Regions from separate parts of the Arthrobacter sp. W4I7 genome, predicted to be linked through region 1. Evidence: predicted binding sites of a transcription regulator. Region 1 holds the regulator's gene; the other holds the start of a gene.
What was found. The regulator Rex, encoded in region 1, represses fermentation and respiration genes when NADH is low (regulators of the CRP and FNR family bind a similar motif). The targets are predictions, from matches to a motif close to CTTGTGAANNNNTTCACAAG.
Positions count from the first base shown of each region.

Region 2: a site for Rex is predicted at 7,452-7,471, ahead of QF047_RS07770 (glyceraldehyde-3-phosphate dehydrogenase). Genes of this name have one in related genera too.

Region 1 covers NZ_JAUSXU010000001.1:683,505-694,502, forward strand. Annotated here, with positions in the region: gene QF047_RS03130 (glycoside-pentoside-hexuronide (GPH):cation symporter) at 53-1,381, shown strand; gene QF047_RS03135 (3-deoxy-7-phosphoheptulonate synthase) at 1,595-2,725, shown strand; gene QF047_RS03140 (helix-turn-helix domain-containing protein) at 2,884-3,096, shown strand; gene QF047_RS03145 (30S ribosomal protein bS22) at 3,287-3,385, shown strand; gene QF047_RS03150 (HAD family phosphatase) at 3,454-4,272, opposite strand; gene QF047_RS03155 (glutaredoxin family protein) at 4,351-4,605, shown strand; gene QF047_RS03160 (redox-sensing transcriptional repressor Rex) at 4,725-5,429, shown strand; gene QF047_RS03165 (hypothetical protein) at 5,480-6,250, opposite strand; gene QF047_RS03170 (hypothetical protein) at 6,432-6,908, opposite strand; gene QF047_RS03175 (YceI family protein) at 7,138-7,686, opposite strand; gene QF047_RS03180 (histidine phosphatase family protein) at 7,891-8,571, shown strand; gene QF047_RS03185 (TlpA disulfide reductase family protein) at 8,574-9,200, shown strand; gene QF047_RS03190 (cytochrome c biogenesis CcdA family protein) at 9,203-9,958, shown strand; gene QF047_RS03195 (cytochrome c biogenesis protein ResB) at 9,958-10,998, shown strand, end outside.
Region 2 covers NZ_JAUSXU010000001.1:1,681,263-1,692,260, reverse strand. Annotated here, with positions in the region: gene QF047_RS07810 (hypothetical protein) at 1-401, opposite strand, end outside; gene QF047_RS07805 (DNA alkylation repair protein) at 572-1,255, shown strand; gene mptB (polyprenol phosphomannose-dependent alpha 1,6 mannosyltransferase MptB) at 1,248-2,804, opposite strand; gene orn (oligoribonuclease) at 2,959-3,588, shown strand; tRNA gene QF047_RS07790 (tRNA-His) at 3,717-3,789, shown strand; gene def (peptide deformylase) at 3,902-4,474, shown strand; partial or broken gene QF047_RS07780 (HNH endonuclease family protein) at 4,556-5,354, opposite strand; gene QF047_RS07775 (hypothetical protein) at 5,470-5,679, opposite strand; gene QF047_RS07770 (glyceraldehyde-3-phosphate dehydrogenase) at 5,758-7,236, opposite strand; gene QF047_RS07765 (TspO/MBR family protein) at 7,494-7,964, opposite strand; RNA gene rnpB (RNase P RNA component class A) at 8,082-8,473, opposite strand; gene QF047_RS07755 (YaaA family protein) at 8,529-9,293, shown strand; gene QF047_RS07750 (zinc ribbon domain-containing protein) at 9,312-10,055, opposite strand; gene QF047_RS07745 (Nif3-like dinuclear metal center hexameric protein) at 10,204-10,998, opposite strand, start outside.

The DNA of each region.
Region 1 (10,998 bases):
CTTTCTGCGGCTGTGAGAAAACGGTTTCCCGGCCGGCGCGACCAAGGAATCAATGAAGAAACTCAGCAGGCTCAGCGTTTTCGGCTACGGCGCCGGCGATGCCGCCAACAGCATGATCATCAGTACCGGGAACATGTTCCTGCTTGTCTACTACACGGACGTTGCCGGAATCGGGGCAGCAGCCGCCGGCACGTTGTTGCTGGTGGCGCGGATCTTCAATGCCTTCACGGACATCGCCGCCGGCCGGATTGTGGACCGCGTCCACACCAGGCGCTGGGGAAAGTTCCGGCCGTTCCTGATGTTCGGCTTCATTCCGCTGCTGCTGAGCGTGGCGGTGTTCCATGTTCCGGACGTGGACCCGTCACTGAAACTGCTCTACGCCTACTGCACCTACGGGTTGGTCTGCCTCACGTACAGCATGGTCAACGTGCCCTACGGCTGCCTGGTGGGAGCCATGACCCAGGACGCCAAGGACCGCGCACGGCTCGGCGGGGCCAGAACCATCGGCGGCCTGTCAGTGGGCGCCACCCTGGGCTTCTTCATCGCACCGCTCCTCGGTGCCGGCCAGGATATGCAGCAAATTTTCACCTGGCTGACCCTGGCGTTCGCCGTTGTTGGTTCTGCGCTGTATGTCTTCACCGGGACGGTGTGCGTTGAGCGGGTCGCCGGCGCCGTCCCCAGGATCACCCTCAGCCAAAGCATCGCAGCGTTGAAGGCTAATTCGCCGCTGGTGGTCCTGTGCCTCAGTTCGATACTTTTCGTCACCGGCACGTCGGCCACGGGTGCCGCCCAGTTCTTCTATCTCCGTGACGTGCTGTCCCGGGTGGACCTGTTTCCCGTGATGGCCGGCGCCCAGGTGGTCATCACCCTCACCCTGGCCGTGCTGCTGCCGCGGCCGGTGGCGCGGTGGGGCAAACGTGCCGTCTACAGCGCCGGCGGGGGCCTGGGGGTGCTGGGCGGCTTGCTGGTTTTCCTGGCGCCCGCGACCGCGCCACTGCTTGGCCTGGCGGGCCTCGTGCTGGGGCTCCTGGCCTCGGCGTCAGTCAGCATCCTTACCTGGGCGCTGATTGCCGACACCGTGGAATACGGGGAGTGGAAAACCGGTGTCCGGGTCCAGGGCATCAACTACGCGCTTCTGGCAGCTACGCGGAAGCTGGGCATGGGATTCGGCGGCGGGGTGGTGGCCTTCTCCCTGGCCTGGGGCGGCTATGTTTCGGGCACGGCCGAACAGTCCGATGCAGCCACCCTCGCCATCCGGGCCGCGGCGGGGCTGCTGCCCGGGGCCTTGGTGCTGGCCGCCGTCGGCATCATGTACTGGTATCGCCTGACTGACCAGAAGCATGCGGAACTGGTGGCCAGCCTCTCGCATGACCCGGCGTAACACTTTTGCAGCGGCGGCGGATTGGCGGTTATGGTCATGGCATGACTAACCGTTGGTATGCGTATTTTTCGTTGGCTCTGGAGGGGCCCGCGTCTAACTGACACGCATCCAACTTTCCTTCAGAGCCAACAGGGCAGAGATTATTCTCTGCCTTTCGCCGTTTCTCCGGCGGGTTCTGACTGGGCCCGCTTCCCATCTGGAACAGGACCCACCATGAGCACCGCAACAGCCCCCGCAACCACCGCCAGCGGTAACCCCCGTACGGCAAAGTCCACGTCCAACCTGCGCGTCAGCGAATTCACCGCGCTGCCCACCCCGCAGGAACTGATCGCGGAACTGCCGCTGGCAGCCGAGGCGGCAGACGTCGTCGAACGCGGACGCGATGAAGTCCGCGCGATCATGGACGGAGTGGACGACCGCCTGCTGGTGATTGTGGGACCCTGCTCCATCCACGATCCCAAGGCGGGGCTGGAGTACGCCCGCCGGCTGGTCAGCCAGGCCGAGAAGCACAAGGAAGACCTGCTGATCGTGATGCGGACGTACTTCGAAAAGCCCCGCACCACGGTGGGCTGGAAGGGCCTGATCAACGATCCCCGGCTGGACGGCAGCCACGACATGGTCACCGGCCTCCGCACTGCGCGGCACTTCCTGCAGCAGGTCACCGCGCTGGGGCTGCCCACTGCCACTGAATTCCTTGAGCCCATCAGCCCGCAGTACATGGCGGACCTGATTTCCTGGGGCGCCATCGGAGCCCGCACCACCGAAAGCCAGATCCACCGGCAGCTCGTCTCGGGCCTGTCCATGCCCATCGGCTTCAAGAACGGGACCGACGGCGACCTTCAGGTGGCCATTGATGCCTGCGGTGCCGCGGCGGCAGCCCAGGCCTTCCTTGGCATTGATGGCGAGGGCCGGGCCGCGCTGGTGGCCACGGCCGGAAACCCTGACACCCACGTCATACTCCGTGGCGGCCGCAAGGGACCCAACTACTCCGCGGCCGACGTCGAAGCTGCCTCCACCAGGCTCGCCGGCAAGCAGCTGAACCCCCGCCTGATCGTGGACGCCAGCCACGCCAACAGCGGCAAGAGCCACCACCGCCAGGCCGAAGTGGCGCTGGAAATCGGCGCCCAGCTCGAGGACGGCGGCGCGTCGGCGCAGGCCATCGCCGGCGTTATGCTCGAAAGCTTCCTCGTGGGCGGAGCCCAGAACCTCGATGTTGCCGAGCATGCGGCCGGCCGGGACGGGCTGGTCTACGGACAGAGCGTTACCGATGCCTGCATGGAATGGGACGTGTCCGTCTCGGTGCTAAACCAGCTGGCGGCTTCGGCACGGAAGCGCCGGGGGTGAAGCAGGGGCGAAATAGGGGAGCGCACTACTTTCACATCTGCCACAGGAACATCTAGAGTATCTAGTTAGGTGGTTGGTGGATGGCTCAGCATCGGAACACCGCATTGGCACGTACCTGGGGTCACTGTTGTCCATCCGTCAGCAAAGGAAATAGGGAAATGTCGGCAGAACAGAACTTCTCCAACGCGAAGTTCCTGACCGTGGCTGAAGTAGCCCAGGTCATGCGCGTCTCCAAAATGACTGTCTACCGGCTGGTCCACGCCGGCGAGATGCCCGCGGTGCGGTTTGGCCGTTCGTACCGGGTTCCCGAGAACGCCGTGGAGCAGTACCTTAAGGGCGCTGTGGTGGACGGCCACACCGAAACCGCCTGACCCGGTTACGTCGCAAATCCCTATTTCCGCCGGTCGGAGCCCCTCCGGTCAGAAGCCGCCCCGGATAGGCGGTACCCTGTTAAGGAACGTTTTACGTCATTGTAAGAATCTGTCAGTTGTTCAGTTCGTAGCTCTGTCCACGAACATTTTCCATCAGACAGGTACTGCATCTAGTTTGTAAGGAACTTTCGTGGGTTCAGTTATTAAGAAGCGTCGCAAGCGTATGGCCAAGAAGAAGCACCGCAAGTTGCTTCGCAAGACCCGTCACCAGCGCCGCAACAAGAAGTAGAGATACTTCGAACAGCGTGGAAATGCCCGCCCCCTTCCGAGGTGGCGGGCATTTCTGTGTCGGGCTGCCTAGATGCGCGGGCCACGGATCCGGGCGAAGCCTTTCCAGAGCCCGTAAACGGCGCCGCAGACTGTGGCTGCCTTGAGGCCGAGGGTGGCTGCGCGGCGGCCTGCGCGGAAGTCGTAGACGGGCCAGTTATGGTCGCGGGCGTGGCGCCGGAGGCGGGCGTCCGGATTGATGGCCACCGGGTGTCCAACGAGGGTGAGCAAAGGGATGTCGTTGTAGGAGTCGCTGTAGGCCCAGCACCGTTTGAGGTCCAGTTCCTCAGCATCGGCAATCTCCTGCACTGCCACGGCCTTGGCCGAGCCATGCAGGATGTCGCCCACCAGCCGTCCGGTGTACATGCCCTCCGAGACTTCCCCCACGGTACCGAGCGCTCCGGTGAGTCCCAGCCGTGTGGAAATGACGGTGGCCACCTCGATGGGGGTGGCCGTTACCAGCCACACGCGCCGGCCCACGCGCAGGTGCTGCTCGGCGAGGGCCTTGGCGCCGGGCCAGATCCTGGACGCGATCATTTCGTCGTAGACCTCCTCGCCCAAGGCCTTGACATCATCCACGGTGATACCGGCGGCCAGGGTGAGGGCGGAGTCGCGGACCGCATGGACGTCGTCCATGTTTTCGCCGCGGGCCACGAACTTGAACTGCTTCCAGGCGAAGCCGGCCGCCTGGGTAAGGGTGAAGGCCCCGCGCTGGTGCATCTTCCGGGCCACGTGGAAGAGGCTTGCGCCGCGCATGAGGGTGTTGTCCACGTCGAAGAAGGCCGCCTCGCCGGGCTGCGGCGCAGCAACCGGTTTGGTGACTACGGCGACGTACTTCTCCTCGGGCATGGAGTCGAGTCTAGTCAATCCACTGGCTGGACGGCGTCGGCGTCGCCGCGCGCTGGGGAACGGGACTACGGTTAATCCATGGCCACACCCCGCGTCGTCCTGATCACCAAAGCTGACTGCTACCTTTGCGGGGAAGCGCGCGACGCCGTAGGGCGGGTCACTGCCGCATTGGGCCTTGAGTGGACCGAAGAGTCAGTGGACAACCAGCCGGACCTGCGGGAGCGCTACGCCGAGGAGATCCCCGTGGTGCTGGTGGACGGAGTGCAGCGCGACTTCTGGAAAATCGACGAGGTCCGGCTGGAACGCGTGCTTCAGCGGGCCATGACACAGTAGGGGAGCAGTACCGGTGATGGCGCGTGCCCTGGTGCTCCCTGCTTTGTTTCCCCCTGCTTTGTTGGCTTCCGCGGGAGGGCTCTAGAGTGGAGTCACAACGCGATGCGAGGGAGGGGCTGGTGGCTTCGCTGGATTCAACCCCCCAGGCTGTCCCGGATCTTCCGGACACCACGGGCACGCCGGCCAAACAGATTCCGCCCGCTGCGGTGGCCCGGCTGACGCTCTACCTGCGCGCCCTGAACACCCTGCTGGCCGAAGGAGTGGAGCGCGTCTCCTCCGAATCCCTCGCCGAAGCCTCCGGCGTCAGCTCTGCCACCCTGCGCAAGGACCTGTCCCATGTGGGCTCCTACGGGACCCGCGGCGTGGGCTACGAAGTCCAGTACCTGAGCCGGCACATCGCGGCCGCCCTGGGCCTGACCCATGACTGGAAGGTAGCAATCGTCGGCGCCGGCAACCTCGGCAAGGCCCTGGCGCGGTACGGCGGGTTCGAATCCCGAGGCTTCGACGTCGTGGCTATTTTTGATGCCGACCAGATGGTGGTGGGCAACGAAGTGGGCTGGCTGCGGGTGAGCGACGTTGCGGACCTGGAAACCGTCCTGCACCGGACAGGGGCCAACATGGTGGTGCTGGCGCTGCCTGCCGCGGTGGCCCAGGGCGTCTGCGACCGGGTTGTGGCCGCTGGTGTGCACAGCATCCTGAGCTTCGCCCCGGTGATGCTCCAGGTACCGGAGGGGGTTAACCTCCGCAAGGTGGACATGGCTACGGAACTTCAGATTCTTGCCTACCACGCACAACGGGCGCAGGCCCCGGAACAGACTGCCTGATTGCTCCGGCAGTTCCGGGACCCACGCCCGCAGGTGTGGGAAGTGCGTGGCTACCGGCCGTAAGGGTTGCCCAGGCCGCCGCCGTACGGGTTGGCAAAGGGCTGCTGCTTGCGGAAGTACGGAGCAGACGCCGGCAGGTACAGCAGGACGATGGCGGCAATCCCCAGGAGGGTGCCGACGGCGGCGAGCGAAGGAATGCCGAACAGGCCGAAAACGGACAGCGCGGCGAACACGGTGCCCAGGATGCGCGCCCAGTTCTTGCCCTTCCGGACGAAGAATGCCACCAGCAGGTAGAGCCCGACGCCGATGATGGCGAACACCACCAGCGTTCCGGCGATGACCCCCTTGATGTCCTCGTACGTCACGCCGGCTCCCGTGCCCTCCACTTGCTGCTCAAAAGTCTGGCGGAACACCGGATCATCCAGCTGGGTGAGGCCGGTGAGCATCGAGATGACGAAAATCGCGGCGGAGGCGATCAGAAGCCAGAACGAAATGTTGACCAACTGCGGCACGCCCGTGCTGCCTGCGGCCTGCGGCTGCTCCGACGGGTACTGGGCGTACGGGGACTGGCCGTAGGGCTGCTGACCGTACGGCTGCTGTCCATAGGCCGGCGCCTGCGGCGGGTTCTGGCCATACTGGGGAGCGTTCTGCCCGTACTGCGGTGCGCCGGACTGGCCGTACTGGGGCGGGTTCTGCCCGAACTGGGGCGCGTTCTGTCCGGACTGCTGGCCGTATTGGGGAGCGTTCTCGCCGTAGCGCGGCTGCTGGTTGCCCTGCTCGGGGTCGTTGGGCACGGGAGGCGGGACGGGAGGATTACTCATGAGCTGTCCTTCTTCATGTCGGGATCCAGGTGGGCTGCCGGGTTTCGGTCCTGCGCCCTACCCCCAGCATGGCTTAAGTCCACCGTACCCCCGGACCGGCCGCTTGGGGGTCATTCCAAGGAGGTATTCCGCCCGCCGTTCCGCGGGTGTGCCTGCTGCAGAGGCTTGCCCGTCCCATGGATTAGCTGGTGCCCGTACCGTTACCTCTCCCGGCGCGCGCACCCGCGAACCAGGCCTGTGACCGGGGAAGCCACAGCAGGACTGTTGCCGCAAGGCTGATGAGGAAGCCTGCCCAATTCCCGCCCTGCCCAACGCGCATCGCCAGGTTCACCATGGCAAGGACCAGGGTGACGGCGGTCAGGACCGTGAGGGCCAGCCGCGCCCACTGCTTGCCCTCCTTCATCCTCAACGCAAAGATGATCTGCGCGGTGCCTACGGTGGCGGCCAACAGCATCAGCAACAGGACCCCAAGGGCCGGGCCGGGCGCTGCGGCGAAGAGGGTCAGTGAGGCGAGCATCCCGAGCAGTCCGCCGAGCAGGCCGAGGATGCCGCCGAGGAACCAGATCCAGAACGAGACCTTGAGTTCGGCGGGAAGGCCGGCCACTGAGAATATCCCGGAGAAACCGGTGCGGGCCCTGGCGTCCTCAAAGTTGCTCATGGGCCTCACTGTAGTCGGGCGCCGGTTCCTCCACCCTTGCGGCAGGTCCGCGATTGGCGTTGACGGCGGGCTTCGTTGCGCAGGGACTGCCCCTGCGCAACGAACCCGGGCTTCACTGCGCAGGGCGGTACGAAGGCAGGGCGATATGAAGGCGGGCGATACGGCTTAAAGACGGAAACCCCGGCACCGGCTGGAGAAACCGGTGCCGGGGTCCCGGCGGGATCGTTGACTAGGCTGCGGGAGCGATGAAGGCCAGTTCGAGGTTGATGGCAACCTTGTCGCTGACCAGGACGCCGCCGGCCTCGAGGACTGCGTTCCAGGTCAGGCCGAAGTCCTTGCGGCTGATGGTGGTCTCGGCGGAAACGCCGGCGCGGGTGTTGCCGAACGGGTCCACGGCCACGCCGTTGAACTCGGTTTCGAGGGTGACGGGGCGGGTGACGCCCTTGATGGTGAGGTCGCCGGTCAGTTCGTAGCTGTTGCCGTTGGCCACCAGCCCGTTGGAGACGAAGGAGATCTCGGGGAACTTCTCCACGTCAAAGAAGTCCTCACCCTTGACGTGGCCGTCGCGGTTGGCGTCGCCGGAATCGAAGCTGGCCGTGTTGATGGTGGCGTTGATCCTGGACTCGGCCACATCCTGGCCGAGTTCCAGGGTTGCTTCTGCTTCCTTGAACTGGCCGCGGACCTTGCTGATGCCTGCGTGGCGGACGGTGAAGCCGATCTCGCTGTGCGAGTTGTCCAAGGTCCAGGTGCCGGTGGTGACGTCTGCGGGAAGTGCCATGATGTTGCTCCTTAGAGGGTGGTGCCTGTTGACTGATCTGGGTGTTGAAGCTACATCTGTTGAAGCCTCAACTAACTGCTGCATCCAGTATAAACATGCATTTGCATGTTTTGTTCCCGCCTTCGGAACATTTCTTCAAAAACTTCAGTTCTACTGGATGTAGAAGATTTCGGATCACAGGCCATCTTTGAGAAACTGGTAAACATGCCCCAAGCCACTGTCCATCTGCTCCGCCACGGCGAGGTCCACAACCCTGACGGCGTTTTGTACGGAAGGCTGCCCGAATTCCACCTCTCCGGGCTGGGGCAGGAGATGGCGCGCCTGCTGGCAGAGCACTTCCGGCAGCGTGCCGCCAGCGGTGCCCGCATCACCTACCTGGCCGCCTCACCACTGGACCGCGCGCAGGAAACTGCCCGGCCGACATCGGAAGCCCTGCACCTGCAGATCCACACGGACGAGCGGATCATCGAAGCAGAAAACTACTTCGAGGGGATGAAGGTCACCAAGGCCGAACTCCGCCGGCCCCGGCACTGGCCCCGGCTGGTTAATCCCCTGCGGCCATCGTGGGGCGAGCCTTACAAGCAGCAGGCCGCAAGGGTCATGGCTGCGGTGCAGGAGGCGCGCCTCCGCGCCATCGAGCTGGCCGGCGGCGACTTCGGAACCGACGGGCCCGAGGCGATCATGGTCAGCCACCAGCTCCCCATCTGGGCAACCCGGCTCAGCGCCGAAGGCAAGCCCCTGTGGCACGATCCGCGCAAGCGTGAGTGCACCCTGACCTCCATTACGTCGCTGGTGTTCGACGACGACGGCGCACTTGTGCGCGTCATGTACAGCGAACCCGCGGCGTCCCTTCTTCCCGGTGCAGCCAGCACCCCTGGAGCCTAGTAGTGACCGACAGTATTAATCAGGCGGGGCCTTCGGCCTCCCGCCGCAGCGTCCTTGCTGCCGGCGGCGTCGCCCTGGCCGCCCTCACCCTCGGCCTCTCGGCCTGCGCCCAGCAGGATGCCCTCGCCGAGCAGGCCCGGGCGGGGGACAACAAGAACTACGTTGCCGGCGATGGCTCCGTCACGGAATTCGCCCCGGCGGACCGCAAGTCAGCCGTCCAGATCAACGGGACGCTGTTCGACGGCACTGTTGTTGCGCCGGCAGACTTCCAGGGGAAGGTGACGGTCCTGAACTTCTGGTTCGCCGCCTGCGCCCCATGCCGCGTCGAAGCGCCTGTCCTCGAAGAGCTCCACCAGGAGTTCAAGCCCCAGGGCGCGCAGTTCTTCGGCGTCAACCTGCGCGATGAGAAGGCAACTGCCGAGGCTTTCGATAAGTCCTTCAACCTGACCTACCCCAGTTTTGATGACAAGGACGGCGGCGTCCTCCTGGCGGTCTCCGGGCTGGTTCCCCCCGGGGCAGTCCCCACCACCCTGGTGCTGGACAAGCAGGGGCGGGTGGCCTCCCGCGTGCTGGGCGAAATCGAGCGGGGCACGCTGAAGGCCCTCATCGCTGCCGCCGTGGCTGAGTAGCCGTGAACAGCCCCTTCGCCGAAGCCATCCTTAACGGTTCGCTCCTCCTTGCCATTCCGGTGGCACTGCTGGCCGGACTGGTCTCCTTCCTTTCCCCCTGCGTCCTGCCCCTGGTGCCGGGCTACCTGGGCTACGTCACGGGGTTGTCCGGGGTGGACCTGCAGAAGCAGAAGCGCGGCCGGATGCTGGCGGGGATTGGCCTGTTCGTGCTGGGTTTCTCCGTGATCTTCGTCCTTTTGGGCGGCGCTTTTGGCCAGCTGGGCAGCCTGATCACCGGATCGCAGAACGCCTGGATCACCCAGCTCCTGGGCGTCCTGGTGATTGTGATGGGCATCGTGTTTATGGGCGGATTCAGCTGGCTTCAGCGGGACGCCAAGATCCATGCCAAGCCGCCGGCAGGGCTGTGGGGCGCACCGTTGCTGGGCCTGACGTTCGGACTGGGCTGGGCGCCGTGCATCGGCCCCACCTACTCTGCGGTCCAGCTCCTGAGCCTCTCCGGCGGTTCGTCCGCGGCGAAGGGTGCCTTCCTGGCGTTCGTCTACAGCCTGGGGCTGGGGATCCCGTTCCTGCTGATCGCCCTGGCGCTGCGCCGGGGGATGGGAGTGATGGCCTTCTTCCGCAAGCACCGCCTGGCCATCCAGCGCATCGGCGGCGGCATTTTGGTGGTCCTTGGGCTGCTGATGGCCAGCGGCGTCTGGGGCACCTGGGTCACCGGGCTGCAGTACTGGTTCCAAACCGATGTGAAGTTGCCGATCTGATGAGCGAGCGTGTGAACGTAAAGAAGAAATCTTCGGCCCCGGTGACCGGCGCCAAGGTGTCGGAGGCCAAGGCCGACGCCGCGCTGCCGGCGTTGGGGCCGGCGGGCATGCTCCGCTGGGCCTGGACCCAGCTGACCAGCATGCGCACCGCCCTGTTCCTGCTGCTGCTCCTCGCCGTCGCGGCAGTTCCGGGCTCGCTGTTCCCGCAGCGCCCGGCCAACCCGTCGGTGGTCACCCAGTACATCAAGGACAACCCGGACTACGGCAAACTGCTGGACACCCTGCAGCTGTACGACGTTTACTCCTCGGCCTGGTTCTCGGCCATCTACCTGCTGCTGTTCATCTCCCTGATCGGCTGCGTGGTGCCCCGGGCCATCGCCCACTACAAGGCGATGCGCTCCCAGCCGCCGCGGACCCCCAAGCGTCTTTCCCGCCTTCCCGAGTACGGCACCCTGGTGATACCGGCCGACGCCGGGATCCCGGCGTCGGATGCCATCAACAGTGCCGCCGGGCTGCTGAAGAAGCGCGGCTACCGCGTGGAGGTCCGCGATGCCGCCGGCGAACGGCCGTCCCTGGGTGCCGAGCGGGGCTTCGCCAAAGAAGTGGGGAACCTGGTGTTCCACACGTCCCTGATCGGCGTGCTGGTGTCCGTGGCCATCGGCGGCCTGTTCGGCTACAGCGGCCAGCGCATCCTGGTGGAGGGCGACACGTTCGTCAACACCCTGGTGGGCTACGACCAGTTCACGCCGGGCACCAACTTCCAGTCGAGCCAGCTCCAGCCGTACTCGCTCCAGCTGGACAAGTTCGACATCACGTTCGACCGCGAATCCGAGGGCAAGTTCGGCCAGCCCATCGACTTCTCCGCCGCCGTGACCACCAAGGAAAACCCGGACGCGCCGGCGCAGAAGGAAATCCTGAAGGTCAACGATCCCATCACCCTGGGCGGCACCAGCATCTACCTCACCGGCAACGGCTACGCCCCCGTGGTGACCATCCGGGACGGTGAAGGAAACGTGGCCATGCAGGGTCCCGTGGTGGCC
Region 2 (10,998 bases), 1.0 Mb from region 1:
CGGTCCGGCCCTACCGGCTTGTCCGCCGTATGGATCTGGACCCAGGGCCATTCGGCTCCCCACTCCAGCTCCACTCCTGTTCCTGAAGGGTCCTGGACGCGAACACGGGCACGCCCGTCAGATCCGCGCGCAAGGCCGGTGAAAGCGTGGTCGATCCTGACGGGCCCGAGCCGACGGGGGCTGCGGAAGCCGAACTCGTACCGGTCCACGCTTCGCAGACCCACGGGAAGCAAACGGTCAGTGGTCACCTCAAGGAACTCCGCAGCCGGCAGCTCCAGCGTCCAGTCATCCAAGATGGAGGTGCCCGCCACCAGGTATGGATACGGACGAACGCCGTACGGGGCGGTCACAGTGCCGACGTTCGCGGCCCGCACGGTGCTGAGAAGCCCGTTCGCCGTCACCCTGTAGGTGATGGAAAGGTCCAGCTCCCCCGCATATCCTGCGCCCGGGCAATCCGGCAGCCCAATTTGTTAGCGCTCATGATCCTATCGCAGGGAGCCGCTTTTTCCGCCCCGGGGTGGCCGCCAAGAGTCCTCCCCGGTCACAGCAGAACAGTGGCTAGAGTTGCGGCATGGTGAACCGCGAACTCCTCGAGCTCATCCGCAGCCAGCTCCGCGGCCGGGCAGATCCGGTACGGGCTTCGGGCGTGCAGGCATACATGAAATCCATCATGCCCTCGCTCGGCGTCAGGGTGCCGGAGGTGCGCCGGCTGACGGCAGCGGCGGTTGCCCGCTATCCGTTCGGCTCCGGCGGCCAGCTTCGGGCCACGGCCCTGGAACTGTGGCGCACCGCCGGGTTCCGGGAGGAACGGTATGCGGCCATCGACCTGACCGCGGGCAGGCTGGTGGCCACGGACCTGCTGATGCTTCCGGTCTACGAGGAGATCATCCGCCACGGGGCGTGGTGGGACTTTGCTGACGGCGTGGCCGGCCGCATCTGTGCGCTGCTGCAGGCCAACCGGCCGGAAATGACCGCCGTTGTTCTGGGCTGGAGCACTGATGCGGACTTCTGGATCAGGCGCGCTTCCCTCACCGCGCAGCTCAAGGCCAAGGCGCGCACCGATCCTGAACTCCTCCGCAGCGTCATCGAGGTGAACCTGGCTGACCCCGAATTCTTCATCCGCAAGGCGATTGGCTGGGCTCTGCGGGAATACGCGAAGACAGCACCGGAGTGGGTGGCACACTTTGTGGCCGGGCACGAGGGCAACATCAGCCCGCTGTCCCGCCGTGAGGCACTGAAGAACCTGCCTAGATGACCGGCCGTTCGACCACCGGGTCCGCACTCTTCCGAAAGAGGCTCCGCGTGCGGGGATCCCAGAAAATCAGGTAGAGGCCGAACAGCAGGCCGGTGAGGGCAGCGGCGACACGTGCCAGGGCCAGCGCCAGCCCAAGGTCGGCGGTCTGAAGATAGGGGAAGACTTCCAGCTGGTCGGAAATGGCATAGATCATAAAGAACGAGACCACAAAGTAGAGGGCCTTGACCTGCCAGTCGTTCCTGATTCCCGTCACGGCGAACAACGGAATGAGCCACACCACGTACCAGGACTGGATCATGGGCGCCAGGACAACAATCGCCGCGAACGCAAGGGTGAGCCGGCGGATGAGGCGGTCATGCCCGCCGCGGAAGATCTGCCAGGCGGCGATGCCCACCGCCAGCAACTTCCCGGCGTCGAACACCCACCCGGCAAGGACCAGCCCGTTCAGCCCAAACGCATTGGCCAGCGAGGCGACCACCATGCCGATCAGCCCCACCGGCGCGTACCAGATGTAGATACTTCCCGGGGCGGAAAGCCCGTTGATCCAGCCGAACCCAAAACCGTTGACGAGGCTCATCAGCACCAGGATGCCCAGGCTCAGTCCTGCTGTCAGGCCCCAGAAGGCAAACTTCCGAAGCCAGCCGGCTTCTTTCCCTGCCCACAGGAGCCCAATGAACGGCAGGAAAACGATGGTGATGGGCTTGACGGCTATGGACAGCGTCACCAGGACGATGCCACGGACCACACGCCGCGTGGCCGAGTAATAGATGCCGGCAAGGGCCAGCCCGATCATGAGCGCATCGTTGTGGACGCTGGCGATGAAGTTGGTCAGGAACAGTGGATTGGCGGCCGTCAGCCAGAGCGCCCGGTTGGGGTTGACGCCGTGCAGCTCAGCGAGTTTGGGCACGTAGATCACGCACAGGACCACGCCGGCCACGGCCACCAGCCGGAACAGCATCACGCTGGCCTCAGGCTGGACATTGGTGGACCACACCACAAACTGCTCGATCCACAGGAACAGCTGGCCGTAGGGAACCGGGGCTTCGGTCCACATCTTGTCGGCACCCAGCTGGAAGTAGTTGGACAGGGCCGAGATGCCGTTCTCGTACGGGTTAAACCCCTCCACCATCAGGCGGCCCTGCCCGATGTACGCGTAGACGTCACGGCTGAACAACGGGACGCTGAACATCATGGGCAGCCCCCAGGCCACCACTGCCATCAGCGTCGCCCGGCGGGCCTGGTCTCCCCACACGCGGATGCGCTGGCCCAGCCGCAGCCAGGCGCGCACCAGGAGCATTCCGCCTACTGCGAGCAGGATGATGGAGAGGGCAACGCCGCCAGCTTCGGCCCGCATCCAGATGAACAGCGGCATCCTGCGGAGTTCGGAAACGGGGGCCAGCCAGCCCACCCCCAGGGACCCGATCAGCATAAACATCGAGCCCACGAATCCGGCCAGGAGCGGCGAGCGGGGATTATCGACCTCGGCCCCGTCTGCTGCAGCAGTGTCCGCGGCAGCCAGTTCCCCCGCTGCAGGCACAGGCGCCGTCATCTCAGGATGGTCCAATCTGTTGCGTTTGCGCGATTCTGCCCGGCGGGCCGCATAGCCGGCACAAGCGGGTTACAACGACAGCAAGTGGTCCCGCCGCGTACCCGAAATCCTAGCACCGGCGGGCACCAGGGAGGTGTAACGGTAGGCTGGTCCGGTGCCTATATCTAACGAACGAATCGTCTGGATCGACTGCGAAATGACCGGTCTGGACATCAAGAATGATGCCTTGATCGAGGTTGCCGCGCTGGTCACCGACTCGGAACTGAACATCCTCGGCGACGGCGTGGACGTCGTGATCAAACCGGACGACGCCGCCCTGGCCCAGATGAACGACTTCGTCCGGGACATGCACACCAAATCGGGCCTGCTCAAGGAACTCCCCCACGGCATCACCATGGCGGAGGCCGAATTGGCGGTGATGGAATACATCTCAAAGTGGGTGCCGGATCCCCGCAAGGCACCTTTGGGCGGCAACTCGGTGGGAACGGACCGCGTCTTCCTCTCCCGCGACATGCCGGCCGTGGTGGAGCACCTCCACTACCGCGTGATTGATGTCAGCACCATCAAGGAACTCTCCCGCCGCTGGTTTGCCAGAGCCTACTTCCAATCGCCGGCGAAAAAGGGCGGCCACCGGGCCCTGGGCGACATCCAGGACTCCATTGATGAGCTGCGCTACTACCGGGACGCGGTCTTCGTGCCGCCGCCCGGACCGGACAGCGCCACGGCCCAGCAGATCGCCAGGCGCATCACCAGTCCCGCGGACGGACAGCAGGCAGGAGCGTAATCTGCGCCACGTTTGCCGGAAATTTCGTTGAAATCGGCAAAAGTGGACGAAGCACCCCTGAAGAGCAGGTAAGCTATTTGAGTTGCCTTTCCAGAGAGCCGTTAGCCGGTAAATCTGCAGGGCGCATGGTGGGCTTAGCTCAGTTGGCAGAGCGCCTGGTTGTGGTCCAGGAGGTCGCGGGTTCAACCCCCGTAGCTCACCCTCAGCGGATGGTATTGACCATCCAGCAAGGAGGCCGCACCGGATATCCGGTGCGGCCTCCTTTGTTTTGCATCAACTGCTTCTGCACTGCATACCGCCGGAGGACCGCGAGATGACTGTTCTGCCCATCACCATCTGGGGCGAGCCCGTACTTCACCGGCGGGCGGCCGAAGTTGAAGTCTTCGACGACGAGCTGCGGACCCTGATTGCGGACATGTTCGAAACAAACGATGCCGCCAACGGCGTCGGCCTCGCCGCACCGCAGGTGGGAGTCGGCAAGAGGATCTTCATCTACAAATACGCCAATGACGACGGCGCTCCCCCCACCGGCGTGCTGGTGAACCCGGTCCTCACGTTGTCGAAGATCTCCGGCGCCGTCCCGGATCCCGACGAGGAGGAAGAGGGCTGCCTGTCCTTCCCCGGCGGAGTGTACCCCCTCAAGCGGGCAGAGTGGGCGCGCGTGGAAGGTTTTGACGGCTTCGGCCAGCCGGTGAGGTTTGAGGCCACGGGCTGGTTCGCCCGGGTCATCCAGCACGAGTACGACCACCTTGACGGGAAGCTCTACGTCAACCGCCTCATGGACCGCTATGCGCGCAAAGCGCTGAAGCAGGCCAAGAAGAGCGGCTGGGGAGTTCCCGGGCTGACGTGGATGCCGGGCGTTGACCCGGACCCCTTCGGACATTAGGCACGACGGCGACACGCGGCCTGGCTGCCTTTGCCCGCCCGGGCCTCTGGCTGGCGAGGCAGGAGACCTGGCCGCCTGCGCTTAGCGGGCTGACACCGTCTGCTGGTCCGGGCAGGACCCCAGGACGCGCTTCATGGCATCCTTTTCCGCTTCCGTGACCCAGAGGCCGTAGGCTACCTTGACGGAAATTTGGCGGGCGACGTAATGGCAACGGAGTGACGTGTTTTTCGGCAGCCAGGTGGCGGCGTCGCCGGCGCTTTTCTGCTGGTTCGCCGGTCCGTCGGCGGCGATGAGGTTCAGCGGATCGTTGGCGAGGCTCTGCCGCTGCGCGGCAGTGAGCCCCTGGGCGCCCTTTTGCCAGGCGTCTCCCAAAGCGACCACATGATCAATCTGGACCGCCCGGCTGCTGTCGGAGCCGCGCCGGAAGTCCACGAACTGGCCTGTATAGGGCTCCCGGAAGGAGCCGGCTGCCACCCGGCATTTGGAGCCTTCAACGAATACCACGCCGGCCAGGTCCCGCCGCAGAATGTCGTTGCGTGTATCGCAGCCGTTCCGGTCAACGTCCTGCCAGGCCTGGCCAAAGGCTTCCCGGTCGTACGAGTCCTTGGCGGCGCGTCCTTTTACGGCAAGGCTGTTCAGTGCCGAGAGTGCAGTGCCTTCGGGCACTGGGTGCACCGGCACCACAGGTTTCATCCAGGCCGGATCAAAAACGGGAGCCTCTGTAGGCCCGGAAGGGGCCGGCCCGGCAACGGCAAACTGGCCGGCGGCGAAGAACCAGAACAGTGCGGCGAGTGCCGAAAGGGCGGCCAGCACCAGGACTGCCCACGCCTGCCGGGAACGCCGGCGGGGCACGCCGGTAGGCGGACCAGGTCACGGTCATGGGGCTTCGGCCCGTCCTGTGTCGTCATGCACCAGAAGAGCCTAGGACACCGGCCCGCCATCCTTGCAGATATCCACACTGTGGAGGGCGAGTGAAAGGTCACATCGGACGGTGGCTACTGCTCCCGCATCACCCGCCGGAGGTCCTCCTCGGCAATGGCCAGGAGTCCCTCAAGCTGCCGCACCCGATCCTCGCCGACGTCCCCGCTGGCGTGCCCGGCGCGGGCGCCTTCCAGCAGCCGGACGGCTTCTTTGTGGTTGGCCTTGGCCACGTCCAGGGCGTGTTCCAGGGTGGTTTCGTGCTCAAGCGTCGAATCTTTTTCCATTGCACCAGTGTGGTCCCGTTTCCCGGCTGATTCCAGCGAATCAGCCGGGAAATCCGGACAACCGGCCCGTGGGGCGGATCAGACGGCGATGGCCGCCAGGGCTGAGGCCGTTTCCTTGGCAGGGAAGGACGGCGGGTTGACACCGGCCATTTCCTCCATGACGCGGACCACCTGGCAGCTGTAACCGAACTCGTTGTCGTACCAGACGTAGAGCACCAGGTTCTTCTCGTTGGAGATGGTGGCAAGGCCGTCCACGATGCCCGCACGCCGGGAACCAACGAAGTCCGTGGAAACAACCTCCGGCGAATCGATGTAGTCGATCTGCTTGCGCAGGTCCGAGTGCAGCGACATCTCCCGCAGGTATTCGTTGACCTCGTCCTTGGTGGTCCCGTTTTCCAGGCTCAGGTTCAGGATGGCCAGGGAAACGTCCGGGGTGGGGACGCGGATGGAGCTGCCGGTGAGCTTGCCCAGCAGCTCGGGCAGGGCCTTGGCCACGGCCTTGGCGGCGCCCGTTTCGGTGATCACCATGTTCAGCGCGGCGGAGCGGCCGCGGCGGTCGCCTTTGTGGAAGTTGTCAATCAGGTTCTGGTCGTTCGTGAAGGAGTGGACCGTCTCGACGTGGCCGTGGACCACGCCGAACTTGTCGTTGATGGCCTTCAGGACCGGAGTGATGGCGTTCGTGGTGCAGGAAGCCGCGGATACGATCTGGTCCGCGGCCTTGATGGTGCGGTGGTTGATGCCGTGGACGATGTTCTTCAGTTCGCCCTTGCCCGGGGCAGTGAGGAGAACCCGTGCCACGCCCTTGCTCTGCAGGTGCTGGGACAGGCCTTCGGCGTCGCGCCAGCGGCCTGTGTTGTCCACCACGAGCGCATTGCTGATCCCGTAGGCGGTGTAGTCGATGGTGGCGGGGTTGTCCGAGTAGATGACCTGCACCTGGACACCGTTGGCGGTGATGGTGTTGGCTGCCTCGTCAACGCGGATGGTGCCCTCGAAGGAGCCGTGGACCGAGTCGCGGCGCAGCAGGCTGGCGCGCTTGGACAGATCGTTGTCGGAACCCCTGCGGACCACGATGGCGCGCAGCCGCAGGCCGTGGCCGCCGCCGGCCTTTTCGATCAGGAGGCGGGCCAGGAGCCGGCCGATACGGCCAAAGCCGTAGAGCACAACATCGGTGCTGGTGCGGTCGTCGCCGCCGCGCTTGCCCACGATCTCAGCGAGCTCTTGGCGGAGGAACTCCTCCAGGGTGGCGTCGCCGCCCTCTTCCTTGAACTTCTGGTTCAGCCGGGCGATGTCGATCGCTGCAGCACCAAGCTCCAGCCCCGCCAGGGTGTTCAGGAGCGGAGCGGTTTCCTCCAGCAGCAATTCATCCTTGCTCATTCTGCGCGCGAAGCGGTGCGCCTTCAGGATGTTCATGGTGGACTTGTTGATCAGGCTCCGGCCGTGGATGCTGGTGACCACGTTGTTGTCGCGGTACAGCCGGCCGATCACCGGAATCATGGCCTCGGCGAGGGCCTCGCGGCCCATCCACGTATCAAGACAAGAATCTGACGTCTGGCTCACAGAAATACCTTCCTCGGTTCAGCCGCGTACGTCCTCGTACACGGATGTCGGCCACCTGATGATGTCCAGGGGCACCGGCACCTGCGGGGGTTGTTCCCTAGGCGCCTGGATTGTGTGCAAAAGAAAACCGCCGGCTGCGAACGCAACTCCGGCGGAAGAACTCCTGCGTCCGTTATCCATTCTAAATTGGCAGAGTGCCCCGGGACGGCCCGAGCCGCGTGAAATCACTCACACAGGGTTCGGTGGCATGGGCCGCTTTAGTTGTGGAGTGCGGAATACAGGTTAAGGCTTGCGGAGAACACCACCCACGAAAAGTAGGGCAGCAGCAGCAGGCCGGCCCAGGTATGGACCGGGCCGGCTTCCACAATCAGCAGGGCCAGGACGACGGCCAGCGCGCAGATGACGGCGAAGGCCAGCCACAGGGCAGCGGAACCGAGCGTGGGGTACATGGCAAAGAACATGAATGGCCACGCCAGGTTAAGCAACAGCTGCAGGCAGAAGGACCAAAGGAGATTGCCTGTCAGTGCCCGCCTGCGCCACACCAGCCAGGCGGACAGTCCGATGCAGGCGTAGAGTCCGCTCCATACTGTCCGGAACATCCACCCGGCAGGCATCCACGGCGCCTTGGCGGAGGCGGCGAACCAGCCGCTCGAGTGGAGGATGATCGGGATGGAGGCGAGCATGCACACTGCATAGGAAAGGGCCAGGAATCCGGCCAGGGCCGCCACTTGCCTGCCGGTTGAGGGGACGGGCCGTCCTGCGGTTACAGGGACGGCTTGTCCATCAGGATTAACGGGCACGGTCCAGCATCCCCAACACAGCTTCCAAGGTCAAACGGGATTGGATGGACGGGTTGACCGATACGCCGGGTTCTGTGCTCCCTTTCCGTTGCCGGCACGGGAGTAGCGGCCATCCATCTACGAACGCCGTTGCCGGCGCCCTCCAGCGGCCTACCCGGACACTCGGGCGGGCAGCCCTCGAACGTGTCCTGTCTGGCCTTGCTCCGGGTGGGGTTTACCTAGCCTTCCCGGTCACCCGGGAAGCTGGTGGTCTCTTACACCACCGTTTCACCCTTACCTGTTTCGTGCCGCTTTCAAACCGGCGCGACCCAGGCGGTCTGTTTTCTGTGGCACTGGCCTGCGGGTTACCCCGAGTGGGCGTTACCCACCACCCTGCCCTGTGGAGCCCGGACGTTCCTCGAGCCACTTTCGTGACGCGCGGCCGCCTGGTCAACCCATCCGGTTCCAGTCTACCGGCGATGGGTGCTTACCCTGCGCCGGTAGGATCGGACGGTGCTGATTTTGCTTCCCCCTTCCGAAGGCAAGACCCCCGCGGTCCGCGGATCCGCGGTCGACTGGCCTTCCCTCAGCTTTCCGCAGCTGAACACCTACCGGGCAAAAGTGCTGGATGCGCTCGGTACGGTGAGCGCGCACGAGGATGCCCTCGCCCTGCTGGGCGTTGGAGCTTCCCTGAAGGACGACGTCGAGCGCAACACCCGGCTTCACGCGGAGCCGGCGGCTCCGGCCCACCAGATCTATTCCGGCGTGCTGTACGACGCCCTGGGCTACAAGACACTCACCGCGGCGCAGCGGCGGAAAGCCGACGAGTCCGTCCTGGTGATTTCGGCGTTGTGGGGCGCCATCCGCTTCGGCGACAGCGTTCCCGCCTACCGCCTGTCCATGGGGACTGCCCTGCCCGACGTCGGCCGCCTCGCCTCATTCTGGAAGCCGCAGCTCTCCGATGCGCTGGCTGAGTCCGCCGCCGGGCACCTGCTGGTGGATTGCCGGTCCAGTACCTATGCGGCAGCGTGGGCTCCCCCGGCGGCACAGACCGCCACGGTCAACGTCTTTACCGAGGTGAACGGCACCCGGAAGGTGGTCAGCCACTTTGCCAAGCACACACGGGGCGAGCTGGCCCGGCACCTGCTGGCGCGGCGGGGCAAGGCACCGGAGACGCCGGCGCAACTCCTCAAGGCCAGCCGCGAGAAGTGGGCGGCCGAACTCGTACCGGGTTCGGCACGGAAACCGCACGCGCTGAACATCATCCTGCCGGGCTGATCGCCCGCCTTCGACCCGCTAAGTCAGGCCCCACTCCTCCGAGCGGACCAGGATGGCGCCGGAATCAGGGCAAAACACGATGTCCTCCGCTGCAGCGGCCTTGATCTCGGCGAGATCGCCGGGGCTCAACTTCATTCCGGAGGCTTCAGAGGTGCCGTGGAACAGCCGGGCTGCCCCCACGCCACGCTTGGCCAGGGTCTTTTCGTAAACTGCCACCAGGCCGGCATCGAGCCCGGCCGCGAATTCGGCTCGGCTGGTGCGCAGCCCGGCGGCTTCCGCCTCCACCTCGGCCAACGCAGCGTCCAGCTCGGCGCGGATGCCGCCGAAGGATCCCTGGATGTCGTCCACAATCGCCTGCTGTGCCGCCTGTTTGGCGCGGAGCGTGTCAAGCCTCTCGAGGACTTCGAGTTCCACGTCCTCAAGGTCCGAGCGGCGCTTGTTCAGGGAGACAATGTCCTTCTGCAGGGCGACGAGGTCCTTGGACAGGCCAGTGCCGCTGTTTAGCCGCGCCTCGTCCCGTTCAATCCGCGAAGCAACCTGCTCCACATCCGCCTCGGCGCGCTTCAGTTCGGCCTCGGCGTCGTGCACGGCCACTTTGGCGGCCCCGAGCTCACCGTTGGCGACGGAAAGAGCGGCTTCGAGGTCCTTGATCCTGGGATCGTTCTCCAGCGTGCGGCGGCGGTTTGCAAGTGACTTCAGCCTGGCGTCCAGCCCCTGCAGCTCAAGCAACTTCAACTGTTCCGCCGGTGCTGCCTTCGCCACTGTTACCTCCGCTTGCTCCCTGCCGGCCGGAGCCGGGCACCGTACCGGCGCTTCCTAGACTCTAGCGCCTGGCCTGCTCGGCTGCCTCGCTGAGCCCCTTTCCGGATTACCGCGGGTGTGGCCCGGCGGCGGACTTCGGACGCCAGGCTCAGCCCGGAGTCAGGATGAAGTCCCAGGGATCACTGTTGGTGGTGCTGACCTGGATTTCCACGTCGTGGCCCTGGTCAGCGAGGACATTGCCCAGGGCCGCGGCTGCGGCGGGCAACCACAGCCATTCGCTGGCGAAATGCGAGACGTCCACCAGGTAGGGCCTGCCGTTCAACGCAGCTTCCCGGGCCTCGGAGGCGGGGTGGTGGCGCAGGTCCGCAGTGACGTAAACATCTGCGTTGCTGGCGCGTACCTCGTTGAAGAGCGAGTCTCCCGCGCCGCCGCATACGGCAATCCGCCGCACCAGGCCGTCCTTGTCCCCCGAAACGCGCACTCCCCCGGCGACCGAGGGCAGGATGCCGAAGACCCGGGCGGCGAAATCACCCAGCGTCATGGCCTCGGCCAGGTCCCCCACGCGTCCGATCCCTTCTTCGGGGAGGCCGTTTGCGGCAACAGTGAGCGGGGCCACGTCCTGCAGGCCCAGAGCGTCCGCGAGGACATCGGAGACACCTCCGACGGCGGAATCACCATTCGTGTGAACGGTCAGCAGGGCAGTGCCGGACTCGATAAGCCGGTGGACCGCCCGTCCTTTGGGAGTAGTGGCGGCCACTGTGGTGACCCCCCTGAGGAGCAGCGGATGGTGGGTGATCAGGAGCTCGGCACCCCATGCCACGGCCTCATCGATGACCTCGAGTGTGGGATCCACGGCAAACATGACCCGCGTGACGGGTGTGGACGGGTGCCCTGCCACCAGGCCCACTTCGTCCCAGTTCTCCGCCAGGGACTCCGGCCACAG